DNA from 3 places in the Arthrobacter sp. AD-310 genome. Region 3 is predicted to be linked to each of the others. Evidence: predicted binding sites of a transcription regulator. Region 3 holds the regulator's gene; each other region holds the start of a gene.
The links. Region 3 encodes HrcA, which represses chaperone genes, less so after heat shock. Its sites were predicted from a motif close to TTNGCACTCGNNNNNNNCGAGTGCNAA; they were not measured.

Region 1 (5,520 bases), on a different contig from region 3:
AACAAGGCGTCTGAGTCAAACATCATCCCATTCTTGCAGGGCAGCACGGGGCTCCTGCAGGTCAACCCGGACGCCCGCGGGCACCCGGGCGGGACAGCCGCGCAAATGACACACGTGTTATTCATCCGTAGCATAGAGGTGAGACATTTTCCCTAACCAGCAAAGGAGTGTGCCGTGGCGGAACCGGCCCGGGAACACGAGCTGCCGGAGCAGGAACCACGGAACAGCCTGCTGGACGGCTTCACGCCGCGGGACTCCCCGCTCAGTGACCGCGAGCAGCAGATGCTGGCCCTGGAGCGGCAGTGGTGGAAGTACGCGGGAGCCAAGGAACAGGCCATCCGCGAGCTCTTCGACCTCTCCGCCACGCACTACTACCAGCTGCTCAACGCGCTGATTGACCGTGAGGATGCGCTGGCGCATGACCCTATGCTGGTGAAACGGCTGCGCAGGCTGCGCACGTCGCGCCACCGCGCCCGCACCGCACGGCGCCTGGGGTCCGACGCCTAGGAATCCCAATCCAGGACCTCCCGCCTCCCCGCCAGCACTTTCCCGAGGAAGTCATCCATGACCAACTACGCCCGCGATGAATTCGACAAGGTCCCCGAGGCCTCGTCGCGACAAGGCGTCCACCGCGCAGCCGCTGCCCCCTCGAAGGCGCGGCTGTGGCCCATCCTTGCCGTCGGCGTCGTGGCGCTGGCCATTGGCGTGGTGTCCTTCCTGATCCTTCCCAAGCTGGGCTTCAGCGGCACGGATGCCCAGGCGTCGGCTGCATCGTCGAGCCAGGAAGCCGCTCCGCTTGCCGACGCCGGCGCCACGCAGGCGGCCAGCGCTGAAACGGCAACGCCGGCGCCGGCCTCGCCGACGGCCTCCAGCGACCCCGCCCCCACCGCCGAAGCGGAGCCCGAACCCACAACGCCATCCCAGGCACCCGTCCTCCTCGACAAGTCCCAGCCCGTCGCCGTGTACAACGCTGCCGGGACTGCAGGGCTGGCCGGCCGGGTGGGTGGCACCGTCCAGGCCGACGGCTGGACGCTGGGACAGGTGGGCAACTGGGCGGGCCCGCCACAGCAGGGCTCCACCATCTTCTACGCCGGGCCCGCCCAGCTGGCCAACGCCCAGGCGCTGGCCCGGCTGCTGGGCGTACCCACTGTGGTCAGCAGCACCGAGTTCCAGGGCCCCCTGGTTGTGGTCCTCGGCCCCGGCTACAGGTAACCTCCAGCCAGGTCCCGGTTACGCCTGAATAACTTTTGCCGGCCCCGCCCGGGGCCTCCTGCGGGCCGGACAGGCATTGGCTAGAGTGACATTCAGGCGTCGCTCCGGGGCAGGAAACGCCCCGCCCGGCGCCCGCCCCGGTCTTAACGGAAAAGAGTTGGTCAGCATGGCACTGGGAACCGTGAAATGGTTCAACGCGGAGAAGGGCTACGGCTTCATCACCGTTGACGGGTCCGGCGACGACATCTTCGTCCACTGGTCCGCAATCCAGGGTGAAGGCTACCGGGCGCTCGACGAGGGCCAGCGCGTCGAACTCGAAGTCGGCGAAGGCGAAAAGGGCCCGCAGGCTGAAAGCGTCCGGCCGGCCGAGTGAAGCATCCGGTTTTTCCTGCCGCCCGAATCCGTCCGGCACTGGCCCTCTCAGCCTGCGCCCTCCTGGCCGCCACGGCGTGCTCCGGGGTAACCGGCAACGCCCGCATCGAACCCGTGGAGGCTTCCGGCGACGGCATCCTGCGGGTGGGCCTGGTCCTGGACAGCACCGGTGACAGCTCCTTCCTCAACGCGCCACAACTGGCCGCGGCCAAGCTCGCAGTCAAGGAAATCAACGCGGCCGGCGGGCACAAGGGCCGGCCGGTGGAACTCCTGCCCGTGGACGAAGCCCTGGATGCCGCCGCCCAGGCGCATGCCCTGGTGGCGGCGAAGGCGGACGTGGTGATCGGGCCCACCGACTCCAGCAACGCCGAGGCCACCATCGACGTCCTCTCCCGCGCACGGACGCCACTGATTTCCCCCGCGAACACGGCGTCGGGCCTGACCGGCGCCGAGTCGGGCGGTTTCTACTTCCGCACCGCAGCCGCTGACATCGCGCAGGCGCCCGTGCTGGCGAAACTGGCCAAGGACGCCGGAGCCGCCTCCCTTGCCGTGCTTTACCAGGAGGGCGCCTACGGCAAGGACGTGGCAACAGCCGTGTCCGAGGCCGCCGCTCAGGCAGGCCTCGACGTCCCGGTCACTGAGGTGTTCACCCCGGGCGAGGCGGGCCGGGCTGCCGCCGCGGCAGGACAGGCCAACGCTGATGCCGTGGTCCTTGTGGCCCGCGATGGCTCCCAGGGGGCGCTGGCCGAGCTCGCCAACGCCGGGGTCGCAGGCTCCCGCATCATCCTCAGCGACGGCGCATTCGCCCGGTACGGATCCCGGCTCGGCGCCGGGGCGCTGGACGGTGCCCGCGCCCTGGTCCCCGGCCGGCTCCCTTCTGCAGGCTTCCAGGAGCGCCTGCTCGCCGTCGATAGCACCTTGAAGGATGTCTCGTTTGCGGCGGAGGCCTACGACGCCGTCACCCTCGCCGCGCTGGCCGCGGCCAAAGCCCAGGACGACGCCGGCCGCTCCATCGCTGCCAACCTGGTAGGCGTTTCCGGCGGCGCCGCGGGTGAAACTCCCGCCGCGGCGGCGTGTTCCACCTACAAGGACTGCGTGGCCGGGCTGGGTGCCGGCACGGCGATGAATTACGACGGCGAGTCAGGCCCCATTGCCTTCGATGCCAATGGGGACATCACCACGGCGGGCTTCTCAGTGTTCACCTACGGCCCGGACAACCTTCCCAAAGCCAGCGGCAGCGAAACAGCCGGGCGGGCCGCCGGCTGATCGCCGTCGGCGAATCCACCTGCCGGACTGGCTAATCCCAGGCCCCTTCGCTTGCACTCTCAGGTGCAGAGTGCTAATTATTGACTTAGCACTCTGACGTACCGACTGCTAAAGCGGCGCCTGCTCCGGCCGGCGGCGCGAGGCAGCGGTCGATGAGCGAAGAAACACCTAACTGGAGTGAGATCCGCACCCGGGGGCATACAGAGGCCACTGGCGAAGGATCGTCCGTCGCGGGCACTGCAGCGAAGGTTCAATCTTAACGACTGTCCCGAAAGGACTACTGCCGTTATGGCCAAGATCATTGCATTTGATGAAGAGGCACGCCGCGGCCTTGAGCGGGGCCTGAACACCCTCGCCGACGCCGTTAAGGTCACCCTCGGCCCGCGTGGACGCAACGTCGTCCTCGAAAAGAAGTGGGGCGCCCCCACGATCACCAACGATGGTGTTTCCATCGCCAAGGAGATCGAGCTGGACGATCCCTACGAGAAGATCGGCGCCGAGCTGGTCAAGGAAGTTGCCAAGAAGACCGATGACGTCGCTGGCGACGGCACCACCACGGCAACCGTGCTGGCCCAGGCCCTGGTCAAGGAAGGCCTGCGCAACGTTGCTGCCGGCGCCGACCCGCTGTCCCTCAAGCGCGGCATCGAGAAGGCCGTTGACGCCGTCACCGCCGAACTGCTGAACTCCGCCAAGGAAATCGAAACCAAGGAAGAGATCGCAGCCACGGCCTCCATCTCCGCCGGTGACGACGAAATCGGTGCGCTGATCGCTGAAGCCCTGGACAAGGTGGGCAAGGAAGGCGTCATCACCGTCGAGGAATCCAACACCTTCGGCCTGGAGCTGGAGCTCACCGAGGGCATGCGCTTCGACAAGGGCTACATCTCCGCTTACTTCGTCACCGACGCAGAGCGCCAGGAAACGGTCCTCGAGGATCCGTACATCCTGATCGTCAACTCCAAGATCTCCAACGTCAAGGAACTGGTTGCAGTCCTCGAAAAGGTCATGCAGTCCAACAAGCCGCTGCTGATCATTGCCGAGGACATCGAGGGCGAGGCCCTGGCCACCCTGATCGTCAACAAGATCCGCGGCACCTTCAAGTCCGTCGCCGTCAAGGCTCCGGGCTTCGGCGACCGCCGCAAGGCACAGCTCGCTGACATCGCCGTGCTCACCGGCGGCCAGGTCATCTCCGAGGAAGTCGGCCTGAAGCTGGAGAACGCCGGCCTGGAACTCCTGGGCAAGGCACGCAAGGTTGTTGTCACCAAGGACGAGACCACCATCGTCGAAGGTGCCGGCGACGCCGACCAGATCGCCGGCCGTGTGGCCCAGATCCGCGCCGAGATCGAAAACTCCGACTCCGACTACGACCGTGAGAAGCTGCAGGAGCGCCTGGCCAAGCTGGCCGGAGGCGTTGCAGTCATCAAGGCCGGTGCCGCCACCGAGGTTGAGCTCAAGGAGCGCAAGCACCGCATCGAGGACGCTGTGCGCAACGCCAAGGCTGCTGTTGAGGAAGGCATCGTCGCCGGTGGCGGCGTGGCCCTCATCCAGGCCGGTGCCAAGGCATTCGCCAACCTGCAGCTGTCCGGTGACGAAGCAACCGGTGCCAACATCGTCCGCGTTGCCATCGACGCCCCGCTGAAGCAGATCGCCTTCAACGCCGGCCTCGAGCCCGGCGTCGTCGTCGACAAGGTCCGCGGACTGCCCGCAGGCCACGGCCTGAACGCAGCCTCCGGCGAGTACGTCGACCTGCTGGCCGCCGGCGTCAATGACCCGGTCAAGGTGACCCGCTCTGCCCTGCAGAACGCGGCCTCCATTGCCGGCCTCTTCCTCACCACCGAGGCAGTTGTGGCCGACAAGCCCGAGAAGAACGCCGCCCCCGTTGGCGGCGGCGACGAGATGGGCGGCATGGGCGGCTTCTAAGCCTCCTGCCGGGCCAGTCCCGCTGAAACAAACAAATGCGGCCCCCTCCTCGGAGGGGGCCGCATTTGTGCTCAGTTGCTACTGATGCTTTGGTGCTACTGGTGGTCTGGTGCTACTTCCGGGCGCTTGAGAGCATTCCTTCGACTTCCTTCTTGAAGGCTTCAGCGGCTGCCTGCGGCGTGAGCCGGTCGTATAGCACCTCGTCCGTGTAACGCTTGATGACGTTCTGCACGCTGCCGGCACCCACCGGCGGCACCGGCGGTGCTTCCTTCATGTCGGGGGCAATGTCCTTGAGGAACGCCACGACTGTGGTGTCCGCGGGCTTCAGGTCCGGGGTGATGGTTTCCACGATTTCCGAGTTGGTGGGGACGCCGCGGTCAGTCATCAGGATCGTGCCGGCCTCCGGGCTGTTGGCCAGGTAGTTGATGAAGGTGGCGGCTTCCTCCGGGTGCTTGGAGCGCGATGAGGCTGACCAGAACATCGTTGGCTTGTAGTACATGCCGTTGTTGGCGGCAGCCCCGTCGACGCTGGGTGCCCGGAGCATTTTGATGCCGCTGCCCGTGGTGGACTCCAGTGAGCCGAGCTGGTTGGTCCACCACCAGGCCATGCCCACCCGGTTGGTGCCGAACAGGCTTTCTTCCAGTCCGGCGCCGGAGTCTTCGGTGGCCACCGTCGCCGGCGGGCTGGCTTTGGAGTCCCGCTGCTCCTTCAGCCGCTCCCAGAACGAGGCAGCGGTTGCGGTGTCGAAGTCCA
Region 2 (5,520 bases), on a different contig from region 3:
ACGTCATCTTCTCACCGGGTTTCGGGCGGACCCCGCACGGGCGTGCGCTGCACAGCTTCGGCCCTCTGTCCGCGGAAGGGGGCCGGGAGAAGTTCGCCCTGGCCATGACCCGCGCTCGGCGCTCCATGCACGTGCTGACCTGCTTCCGGCCCGAGGACCTGGACCACACCCGGCTGACGCACGGGGCGGTGGACCTGTACGCCCTGCTGGACCGGGAAATCACCGGCAACACCGACCTAGGCACCCCTGCCTCCCGCGCCGCCGCGAGCGAACAGGCCCTCGGCGCCGACCCGTTGGTGGCGGACCTCGGGGACCGGCTCCGGGCACGGGGGGCGCGAGTCTGGCACCAGTACGACGGCGCCATCGACGTGGTGGCCGCTGCCGACCCGCTGGGCACCATGGGCAAGGAGGACGCCGACCTTCCCTGGCCTGTTGCCATCGAATCCGACGGCACCGAACAGTACCGCACGATGAGTGTCCGCGAGCGGAGCCGGCTGCGTCCCCAGCTGCTGGAGCGCCTGGGCTGGCGGTACATGCCGCTGTGGACCATCGAAGTGTTCACCGACCCTTCCGCCTGCGCGGACCGGATCGCCAAGCATCTTGGCCTGGAAAACGTGGTTCTCCCGGGGCGTGATGCCACGTCCCACGGATTCCTTGACGATGACGTCGACCAGGCGCTGAATGATATTGGCGCCGCAGCCGGGAGCGCCCCGGCGTCGAATGTCACACATTTCCCCGGACCGGCCACCGGACGCCGGGCGGGCGGTGAAGCACGCGCCGGCCATCGGGCTGCGGCGCCCGTGCGGACCCTGCATGACACCAAGGAGGCGGAGAACGTGCCCACCGACGAAACGAACCCGATGGATGACGGGACCAGCACCCAGGATGACGGGACCAGCACCGCGGAGGCGGGCGGGCAGTCCGTGGACGCTTCCGCTGACGGCGGGCCCACGGCAGCTCCGGCCGCGCCTGCTTCCGCGGCTTCCGGCTCCAGGCAGCGCCCGGCGGAAGGCGTCCTGCCCAAGGCCGCGGCCGAGGACGACCCGAGGGCCTGGGGCGACCGAGAAGACGACCATGACGCCTGGCTGAAGGAACAGAAGCCGCCGCACTGGGGCTAAGGGGTCTCCCGGGCGGCCGGGCAGGCACTCCCTTGCCGGTAGGAGCCGTTGCGGGATGGCTCGCGGTCGGGATCCGGTATGGCCGTGCAGGCTAGTGTGCGGGCGGGGATGATGGCCCCACCAAAACAAAGAAAAGTTTGCCCTGGGTGGACGCTCCTGCCAGCCGCGCCGCCTGTTCCGGTCCGGCGGCAACAACGATCAGGCCGTCCGTTTCCTGGGTACCAAGCCATTGGCCTCCCTGTCCACCTTTGGCCGACGTCCACAGCACCGGTACGCCTGCGGCCAGGATCTCCGGCGGTTGCTGCTGGTCGAAGCCGTTGGCGGCGGTCAGCACCACATTGACCAGCTGCCCGGGGGAGACGAGCTGGATCGACGACGGATCGGCCATGCGGAGGGGGACGGCGGCAGACCCCGGCGGGCTGCCCGTGAGCAGGCCCGGACCGAGCAGCTGTGCGTCGGCCAGCAGCTGGCCTTTCCGCAGGGGAGCGGCCACCTGCTTTCCCACGGCCTGCCCAGGGTCACTGAGGACGCCGTCGGTCATCATGCCCGGAGGGACCTGGGTTTCAGCGAGGTCGGATGCTGCCAAGGCAGACCCGGCCGGAAGGTCACGGGCAGCGGCCAGGGCGGTTGCGGTATGCACCGGCGCCGGGGTGAGTTGCTGCACTGTGAGGGCCGCAGCGGCGCACAGCAGCAGCGCCACAGCAAGCCTGCGGTTGCGGTTGAGCCAGCTGCGGAAGCGGGCGGTGCGGCTCCCGGGGCCTGACGGGCGCAGGGCGCCGGACCGCTGGTTGCGCTGGGGGAGACGGGGACTGGAACGGCGGCGGGTGCGAAGCGGGGATGCAGGCATGTTTCCCACGCTAGGCACCCGGGAAACGCGAACGACAGCGGCCCCGCGCTTATGTGGACAAAGTCCGCAAAGTCAGCAGGGCCGCTGTCGTTGGCGGCAGGAGCCGGAAGTCAGCTCGCGGCAGCCGCGGGAGCAGATGCTGCCGGGGCCGCGGCAGGGGCCGGGTTGCTGGATGCCGGCGCCGCGGAGACTGTGCTGCCCTTGGAGTCGCGGGAATCGGTGCGGTAAAAGCCCGATCCCTTGAACACGACGCCCACGCTGTTGAACTTCTTGCGCAGCGCGCCCTGGCATTCGGGGCACGACGTCAGTGAGCTGTCCGAGAATGACTGGACGATGTCGAAGGCGTGGCCGCAATCCTTGCAGGCGTAAGCATATGTTGGCACTGGTGCTCCTCCTCTTGGGCAAACGAGAGGTCCCGTGCTGCCGCCGGCGTCTGAACTCCAAGTCCAGGTGGTCCGTTAGCAGTCGCAGGGCCTGAGTGCTAATTCTATCATCCCCGGCGGCCGTCCCGCCCGTGTCAGGCGATGTTCCCCAGCGGCCGCAGTCCGGATGGGACGAGGACTGCCGGGACAGGACGGTCGAACTCTTCTGCCGGGATATGCCCCGCCGGCAGAAGTTCGTTGTCGTAGATAACCGCGGCCAGCGGGATTTCCTTCCCTGCCGTTGCGAGGTGGCCCAGGAATTTGTCGTAGTAGCCCCCGCCCTGGCCGATCCGGTTGCCATCGAGGTCCACAGCTGTGGCCGGAATGAACAGCGCGGCGGCGTCCGCGGCCACATCCGGTCCGTGCCGGGGACCGTCGGGTTCCATGACCGGTGCGTACCTGCTGCGGACAAACCCGGCCTCCGGGTTCCAGAACACCCAGCTAAGCTCCCGCCCTGGTTCGCACACCGGGAGCAGGACGCGGTGCCCGTTGCCGTGCAGGGCGGTGATTAGGGGAAGGGTGGGCGGTTCGACGCCTACCCCCAGATACACACAAAACGTAGCGGGCTGGCCGCCGGACAGGGATTCGGCCCAGGCGGCGCCATGCAGGGCCAGTGCAGCGCCGGCGGACTCGAGGTCGGCAGGGGTGAGTCCTGCCCGCCGCCGGCGGTGGTCCGCGCGGATGCCGTCCTTGGCGTTGCTGGGCACTTCAGGCATGTTCGTCTCCTTTTCCGGCCGCTCCGAAAGCGGGTACAGGACCGGGTGCAGGCCGGTCCGTTGATTCCTGATTGCTTGACGCTGACGTTAGATTAGTCCGGTGACTACCAGTAACCCGAGAGTTCGCAAAGCCGTCATCCCCGCCGCCGGACTGGGCACCAGGTTCCTTCCCGCCACCAAGGCTATGCCCAAGGAGATGCTGCCCGTCGTCGACAAGCCTGCCATCCAGTACGTGGTGGAGGAAGCCGTGCAGGTGGGACTGAATGACGTCCTGATGATCACCGGGCGGAACAAGCGGGCGCTGGAAGACCATTTCGACCGGGTGCCGGCACTCGAATCCACGCTCGCGGACAAGGGCGACACCCAGAAGCTCGAGTCCATCCAGGCGGCGAGCAACCTGGGCGACATCCACTACGTGCGCCAGGGCGACCCCCACGGACTGGGCCATGCGGTGCTCCGCGCCAAACAGCACGTCGGCGACGAAGCCTTCGCCGTGCTGCTGGGTGATGACCTCATCGATGCCCGGGATGAACTCCTGAGTACCATGATCGAGGTGCAGGCCAAGACCGGAGGCTCCGTCGTCGCCCTCATCGAGGTGGAGCCCTCGCAGATCAGTGCCTACGGCTGCGCGGACATCTCCGAAATCGACGGCGAAGGCTACGTGCGGGTCAACCGGCTGGTGGAAAAGCCGGCACCGGAGGAAGCGCCGTCCAACCTGGCTGTCATCGGGAGGTACGTGCTGCACCCCGCCGTGTTCGATGTACTGGAACGGACCGGCCCCGGCCGCGGCGGTGAAATCCAGTTGACCGATGCCCTGCAGGAGCTGGCCACCGGTGAAGGCGAAGGATATGGCGTCTACGGTGTTGTCTTCCGGGGCCGCCGCTACGATACCGGCGACAAGCTCAGCTACCTCAAGGCGTGCGTCCAGCTCGCGGTTGACAGCGAGGATCTTGGCCCCGGGCTCCGGGAATGGCTGCCGGGTTTCGCCAGCAGCCTGGACAAGTAGCCCTGTGCGCCCCGGCCCTATCTGGCCAGTGACACTGGAATGCGGCGACCTGGTGCTGCGGCCCATCCGGTACCGGGACAAAAAGGAATGGACCGAGGTCCGCTCCCGGAACAGCCAGTGGCTGGCGCCGTGGGAGGCCTCGAACCCTGATCCGCGCGGGGGGCTGCCGGACTACAGGCAGATGGTGCGGTCGCTGAACTCGCAGGCCGCGCAGGCAACGGCGCTGCCGTTCCTCATCACGGAACGGATGCCCGGCAGGCGCCACCCGGCCATCGTGGGCCAGCTGACCGTATCGTCCATTGTGTGGGGTTCGGCCATGATGGCGACCCTTGGTTACTGGGTGGATCAAGCGCGGGCGGGCCGCGGCATCGCGCCCACGGCTGTGGCCCTGGTGACCGACCATTGCTTCCAGGTGCTGGGGCTGCACCGGATGGAAATAAACATCCGCCCGGAAAACGGTCCGAGCCTGCGGGTGGTGGAGAAGCTGGGCTTCCGCGATGAGGGGTACCGTCCGCGCTACCTCCACATCAACGGAGAGTGGGCCGACCACCGGACGTTCGCCCTGACCTCCGAAGAGGTCCCGGGCGGGCTCCTTGCGCGCTGGCTCGCATCCCGGCCGTCATAAATCCACTCATTTGCGGACGGGGCCTGCGACACACCGGGGCTAATGCCGCCGCGGGGCCTCTGATGCTTCTACGGTTTTGAGTGTGGACTTCCCCCTTAGCAGCTCAGTGATCCTTGTGGTTGCCGTCGTGCTCTGGATTGTGTGGGTTGCCCCCTACGTCCTCCGGAACCGCCGGCACCAGTTCCAGCCCGCAGGCGACCTTCCGGCGGACGCGCCAGCCGATGAAAAACCCGACCAGACGCCCGCCGTGGTTTTGAACGTCGCCGCCCAGCAGGAGAAGCCCATGGATGCCAGGAAGAGTGCCGGACCCGCTGCCAAGGCTGCTGCTCCGGTGGCTGCAGGCCGGCTGCGGATCCGTTATGGCCGGACCGCTCTCGCGCTCTGCGGACTCCTCTCCCTTGTCACTGCCTTTGTTTCGGGGGTACTGCTGCCCTTCGGGCTGGGCACACCCTTTCTTCCCCTCACGTGCGCTGCGCTGACAGCTGTCTGCGTGGCGATCCTCCGCTGGCTGGCTGTCCGGGACCGCAAGGCGAAAGTCAACGCGGCCTTCCGCTCGGCGATGAGTGCACCGGCCCCGCGGCAGGAGGCCGACCGGATCCCGCCGAAGCCGGAGTCCGCGCCGGCACCCCCGAAAGCAGCCCGGGAAAGCCCGCTGTTTGACGCGGAGGCGCACCAGCCCAAGGTGCAGCAGTTGACCGCCCAGGAACTTCGTGAGGCTGCACTGGCCGTTGCGGTGGCTGCCGGCGACCCGAGTGCCGCCGCGGCCGCTGCGGTTCCGGCCGGCAC
Region 3 (5,520 bases):
GGTCGACGGGCACACAGACTATGTGGCCTTCGACCACATCCAGCTGGGTGCCTTGATGACCCGGACGGCCGGGCTTGTGGCGCCGGTCTGGATCATCGACCCGCAGGAGAACGTGGAAGTGGCGGGCGGCAGCGTGAAGATCACCGGCCGCAGCACGACGCCGGGCGGCAAGCTTCGCTGGCAGATACTCCGCGCCGGGAACGATGGAAACACCGAGCCGTTCCTCACGGGAGAGACGACGGCCTCCGCGGAACAGGGGCAGGCGGGTGTTTTCACTCTTGCCCTGAACCTTCCTGCAGGCAGCTACGAGCTCCGGGCCGCGCAGGCAGGGTCCGGAGGCGGCCCCGACCAGTACGAGGACACCCGGAGCTTTAAGGTCAGGTAGCGGCCCAGCGGCCGAGGATGTCGCTGGCGAGCACGACGGCGGCCGGTCCGGCCGTGGACGAGCGCAGGACGTGGTGCCCCAGCAGTGCGGTCACGGCGCCCTGGTCGCACAGCCTGGTCACCTCGCGGGGGCTGATGCCGCCTTCCGGGCCCACAATCAGCAGCACCTCCCGGTCCGCCGCTTCCCCGTCGCCGCCCGGGGAGCCCGTCCCGTTCCACGCCTCGAGGACCCAGGCCTCAAGGACTTTGCGCAGCGGGCGTACTGCGTCCTCGTGCAGGATTACCGCCAGGTCAGCGGTCTTGACCACGGCAGACAGGCCGGCGGTGTCGACGGCGGGCCGTACCTCCGGAATCCAGGCCCGCCTCGCCTGCTTGGCCGCGGCCGTTACTACTGACTGCCACTTGGCGTGGGCTTTGGCCGCCCGGTCGCCCTTCCACCGGACGATGGACCGTTCCGACTGCCACGGGACCACGGCATCGATTCCCAGTTCCGTGGCTGTCTCGATGGCCAGCTCGTCCCGGTCGCCCTTGGCAAGTGCCTGGACCAGCACCAGCCGGATGGCGGGCCTGTCTTCAACCGCAACGGACGTGCACTCAACCTCCAGCCGGGACGGCGTGGCGGACGTGACGCGGCCGGTGACCCGGGTGCCCGCGCCGTCCACCAGGTCAACGGCTTCACCGGGGGTGAGGCGTTTGACTGTCACGGCATGACGGGCTTCAGCACCGTCGAGGGCAAAATGCCCTCCAGGGGTTACGGCGTCGAGGGCTCCGGCCGGTGTGAAGAAGACGGGATTGCTCACCTTTACAGGTTCCCGAGGCGGTCCCGCCATTTGGCGAACATACCGCCGCTGGCGGCAAGCTTGCCCTCGGTGATCTGTTCACCCCGCAGCTTTGCCAGCTGCCGGAGCAGGTCTTCCTGGGTGGCGTCCAGCTTCGCCGGCGTCTCCACTTGGAGGTGAACCTTGAGGTCGCCGCGGCCATACCCGCGCAGGTGGGTGACGCCCAGGCCGCGGAGCGTGATGATTTCGCCGGACTGGGTTCCGGGCTTGACGTCGATCTCCTGGGTTCCGTCGAAGGTTTCCAGGCTGACGTCGGTGCCCAGGGCGGCCGCCGTCATGGGGATGTTCAGCGTGGCATGGAGGTCGTCGCCGTCGCGGACGTAGGTGGGGTCGTTGTTGACGCGGATTTCGACGTACAGGTCACCGGTGGGTCCGCCGGCGGGGCCCGCTTCGCCCTGGCCGGCGAGCTGGATGCGGGTGCCTGTGGCGACACCGGCCGGCACCTTGATGGTGAGGGACCGGCGGCTGCGGATGCGTCCCTGGCCGCTGCATTCGTTGCAGGGGTCCTTGATGACCGTGCCGAAGCCTTCGCAGGTGCCGCAGGGTGCAGCGGTCATAACCTGGCCCAGGATGGAGCGGACAGCCCGCTGGACCTGGCCGCTGCCGCCGCAGATGTCGCAGCGTTCCGGATGCGTGCCGGGGCGGCAGCATGAGCCCTCGCAGGTGGGGCAGGTCACTGCCGTGTCCACCTCGAGCTTCTTGTTGACGCCGAAGACGGCGTCGCGCAGTTCGATCCGGACGCTGATGAGGGCGTCCTGGCCACGGCGCACCCGGGAGGCCGGGCCCGTTGAACCGCCGGCGCCGAAGAACGTGTCGAAGATGTCCTGGAAGGCGAAACCCTGGCCGGCGTAGCTGCCGCCGCCGAACCCGTTGTCGGTACCGTTTTCATTGCCGGTGGTGTCGTACACCCGCCGCTTCTGCGGGTCCGAGAGCACCTCGTAGGCGTGGGTCACGGCCTTGAACCGGTCTGCTGCCTCTTCACCCGGGTTGACGTCCGGGTGCAGGGTGCGGGCCAGCTTGCGGTAGGCCTTTTTGATTTCTTCCCCGGTAGCCTCCGGTGAAACTCCAAGGACTTCGTAGTGGCTGCTCAAAGTTCGTATCTCTTCCTTGTTGTACTGCGTGCAGTGGGGTGCCCTGGTTGCGGCCGCGGGCGCCGTGGCGTCCGTGCGGGCCGGTCAGGGACCCAGGATCCGGGAAAGGTAGCGGGCAACGGCCCTGACGGCGGCCATGGTGGTGGGATAGTCCATGCGGGTTGGCCCCAGCACGCCGATTTTCGCCGCGCTGTCCGGGCCATAGCCGGTGGCCACCACGGAGGCTTCGGCGAGACCGTCGTAGGGGTTCTCCCGCCCGATGCTGACGGCGACGCCGCGGTGGTCCTGCGCCATTTCGCTGAGCAGGCGCAGCATCACCACCTGCTCCTCCAGTGCTTCCAGCACAGGCCCGATGCTGAGCGGGAAGTCCACGTTGGAACGGGCGAGGTTCGCTGTACCTGCCATCACCATGCGGTCCTCGCGGCTGCTGTGCGCCAGCAGTTCCAGGCCGTGGGCAAGTGCCTGCGCCGCCTGGCGCTGTGCCGGGCCTACGGCGGAGACGACGGCGGGAAGGGACTGGCTGAGCTGGCCCAGCGGGGTGCCGGCGAGCGACCCGAGGAACCGGGTCCGCAGCGAGGAGATGGCGTCGTCCCCGAGGTCCTGCCCGACGTCGATGACGCGCTGCTCCACCTTGCCGCTGTTGGCGATCAGCACCACAAGCACCTTACGCGGCGCCAGCAGGACAAACTCGATGTGGCGGACCAGGGCCCGGCTCAGGTGCGGGTACTGGACCACTGCCACCTGGTTGGTGAGCTGGGAGAGCAGCCGGACCGTGCGCTCAAGGACATCGTCGAGGTCGTCGGAGCCTTCGAGCAGGGACTGGATGGCACGGCGTTCGGCCTGCGACAGCGGCTTCACGGCGGAGATCTGGTCCACGAACAACCGGTAGCCCTTGTCGGTCGGGATCCGGCCCGCGCTCGTGTGGGGTGCGGTGATCAGGCCTTCGTCCTCGAGCGCAGCCATGTCGTTGCGGATTGTGGCACTGGAAACGCCCAGCTGGTGCCTCTCCACCAGCGCTTTGGAACCCACCGGTTCCCGGGAGTGGACGTAGTCCTCCACAATGGCCCGCAATACTTCCAGTTTGCGTGGCTCGCTCACACTCCACCTCCATCCAGGGTCAGGGCGGCCGCAGCGCCCGTACAACCATCAGAATCGAACCAACATGGTTAGCACTCGACATGCCTAAGTGCTAACAGTCTATTATGCCTCGCGCCGTTGTTAGCATTGGTACCGCTCCGGGCGACATTCCGGCGGCACTGATCTAGAACCAGGCGGAGTCGATCCATGGATTACCAGAACTGGGGGGCCCGGGACATGTCCGCTCCCGTCCGCACCCAATTGCCGGAAGTGCCCGTTGAACGCGGCATGGTGCTCGAGGATGTCCAGTCCGGGTGGGTCGGCGCTGTGACCCGGGTGGAAAAGTCCGGCGGCATGCACGTTGTGGCCCTGGAGGACCGGCGGGGAAAGTCCCGCACGTTCCGGCTGGGTTTCGGCTTCCTCCTGGAGGGCCGCGCCATCCGGCTGATGCCGCCGGCACCAAAGCAGGCAGCCGGAGCGACGGCTGGACGCACCGCGTCAGGGTCGGTACGCGTCGCGAACCAGCGCGCCCAGGTGGCGAAGGCGAGCCGGATCTGGGTCGAGGGCAAGCACGACGCCGAACTTGTGGAGAAAGTCTGGGGAGACGACCTGCGGGTCGAAGGCATCGTCGTCGAACCCCTGCACGGCATCGACGACCTCGCCGGCGCGGTGGCCGATTTCCGTCCCGGGCCTGGACGGCGGCTGGGCGTGCTTGTGGACCACCTGGTGCCGGATTCCAAGGAGTCCCGGATCGCCGATGCCGTCATGGCATCCCCCGGCGCCGCCGGCAACGTGCTCATCGTGGGCCACCCATATGTGGATGTGTGGCAGGCGATCCGCCCGGCCGTCCTTGGGATTGAGCAGTGGCCGGTGGTGCCGCGCGGCCAGGACTGGAAGACCGGAGTCCTCGCGGCGTTCGGCTGGCCGCACGCAACCAAGGAAGACATCGGCCTCGGCTGGCAGAAACTGCTGGGCGCGGTCCGCACCTACGCCGACCTCGAAGCCTCGCTGCTGGGCCGGGTCGAAGAAGTGATCGACTTCCTCACCGTCCCCTAACTTGAACGCCGACCGGAACGCCGAGCGGACCGGACCGCCGGAACGCTGTAACCCAGTATTCTTGGTACTGCAGGTCTCGGGGAACTGTCGCACGCGCAACAGGAAACCACCGGCATTCCGCACCATTTGCACTCTCGAAGGAACAGACTGTGGCAGAAAACGCACGTGATCACAGGGACAGCCAGGGCGGCGCAGGCCGTTCCGAATACCATGGCGTCCCGGCGAACGCGCTGCCTTTGACGGCAAACGAGGACCGGCAGTGGGCCACGTTGTCGCACTTCGGCGGAATCCTCGGCTGCGTCCCGGCCCTGCTCATTTTCCTGATCTTCCGCGACCGCGGTCCGTTCACGGCGCAGGAGTCCAAAGAGGCACTGAACTTCAGCCTGCCGCCCACCATTGCTGCGGTGGTAGCCAACATCCTGGTGTTCATTCCAGTGATCGGCAACATCTTCGCCGTGATCGCCACGCTGATCTGGATCGCCCTGACCTGCTTCTCCGTCTCCGCGGGCATCCACGTGAACAAGGGCCAGCCGCACCGGTACCCGTTCAACCTGCGCTGGATAAAGTAGTCCCCGCCGGCGTGGGCCTAGCAGGGCGTTATTCCGGCTAGTCCGGCAGGACCCTGCGGACCACAGCGTCAGCCAGCAGGCGGCCCTTCAGGGTGAGGACCAGCCTCCCTTGGAACGCCGCGGCGGGGTCCACGAGCCCGTCGGCGATGAGGCCTGCGATCTGGTGTCGCCCGCCGGGACCAAGCGCCGCAACCTCGAGCCCGCTGCGCAGCCGCGCTTCGAGCATCACCCGCTCGACACCCCGGGTTTCGTGGTCCAGGGTTTCCCGGCCCGCTGCGGGCGACACGCCCTGGGAAAGGCGCCCGGCGTAGGCGGTGGGGTGCTTGACGTTCCACCAGCGGACCCCGCCCACGTGCGAGTGTGCGCCCGGGCCTATCCCCCACCAGTCGTCGCCGCGCCAGTAGGCGAGGTTGTGGCGGCACTCCTGCCCGGGGGTGCGTGCCCAGTTGCTGACCTCGTACCAGCCGAGCCCGGCTTCGGTGATCAGCTGGTCGGCGAGTTCGT

Region 1: a site for HrcA is predicted at 2,936-2,962, ahead of groL (chaperonin GroEL). Genes of this name have one in related genera too.
Region 2: a site for HrcA is predicted at 2,424-2,450, ahead of ACYQ1Z_RS05955 (FmdB family zinc ribbon protein). Genes of this name have one in related genera too.

What each region holds. Positions count from the first base shown of each region.
Region 1 covers NZ_BAAHNO010000008.1:35,161-40,680, forward strand. Annotated here, with positions in the region: gene ACYQ1Z_RS05015 (uracil-DNA glycosylase) at 1-23, opposite strand, end outside; gene ACYQ1Z_RS05020 (DUF3263 domain-containing protein) at 175-507, shown strand; gene ACYQ1Z_RS05025 (LytR C-terminal domain-containing protein) at 565-1,212, shown strand; gene ACYQ1Z_RS05030 (cold-shock protein) at 1,379-1,585, shown strand; gene ACYQ1Z_RS05035 (ABC transporter substrate-binding protein) at 1,582-2,850, shown strand; gene groL (chaperonin GroEL) at 3,139-4,767, shown strand; gene ACYQ1Z_RS05045 (ABC transporter substrate-binding protein) at 4,880-5,520, opposite strand, start outside.
Region 2 covers NZ_BAAHNO010000009.1:36,648-42,167, reverse strand. Annotated here, with positions in the region: gene ACYQ1Z_RS05965 (AAA family ATPase) at 1-1,118, shown strand, start outside; gene ACYQ1Z_RS05960 (RcpC/CpaB family pilus assembly protein) at 1,210-1,965, opposite strand; gene ACYQ1Z_RS05955 (FmdB family zinc ribbon protein) at 2,076-2,348, opposite strand; gene ACYQ1Z_RS05950 (5-formyltetrahydrofolate cyclo-ligase) at 2,483-3,103, opposite strand; gene galU (UTP--glucose-1-phosphate uridylyltransferase GalU) at 3,204-4,109, shown strand; gene ACYQ1Z_RS05940 (GNAT family N-acetyltransferase) at 4,114-4,734, shown strand; gene ACYQ1Z_RS05935 (hypothetical protein) at 4,841-5,520, shown strand, end outside.
Region 3 covers NZ_BAAHNO010000034.1:40,121-45,640, forward strand. Annotated here, with positions in the region: gene ACYQ1Z_RS18285 (GerMN domain-containing protein) at 1-385, shown strand, start outside; gene ACYQ1Z_RS18290 (16S rRNA (uracil(1498)-N(3))-methyltransferase) at 378-1,184, opposite strand; gene dnaJ (molecular chaperone DnaJ) at 1,187-2,314, opposite strand; gene hrcA (heat-inducible transcriptional repressor HrcA) at 2,399-3,412, opposite strand; gene ACYQ1Z_RS18305 (DUF3097 domain-containing protein) at 3,599-4,447, shown strand; gene ACYQ1Z_RS18310 (DUF4870 domain-containing protein) at 4,597-5,016, shown strand; gene hemW (radical SAM family heme chaperone HemW) at 5,054-5,520, opposite strand, start outside.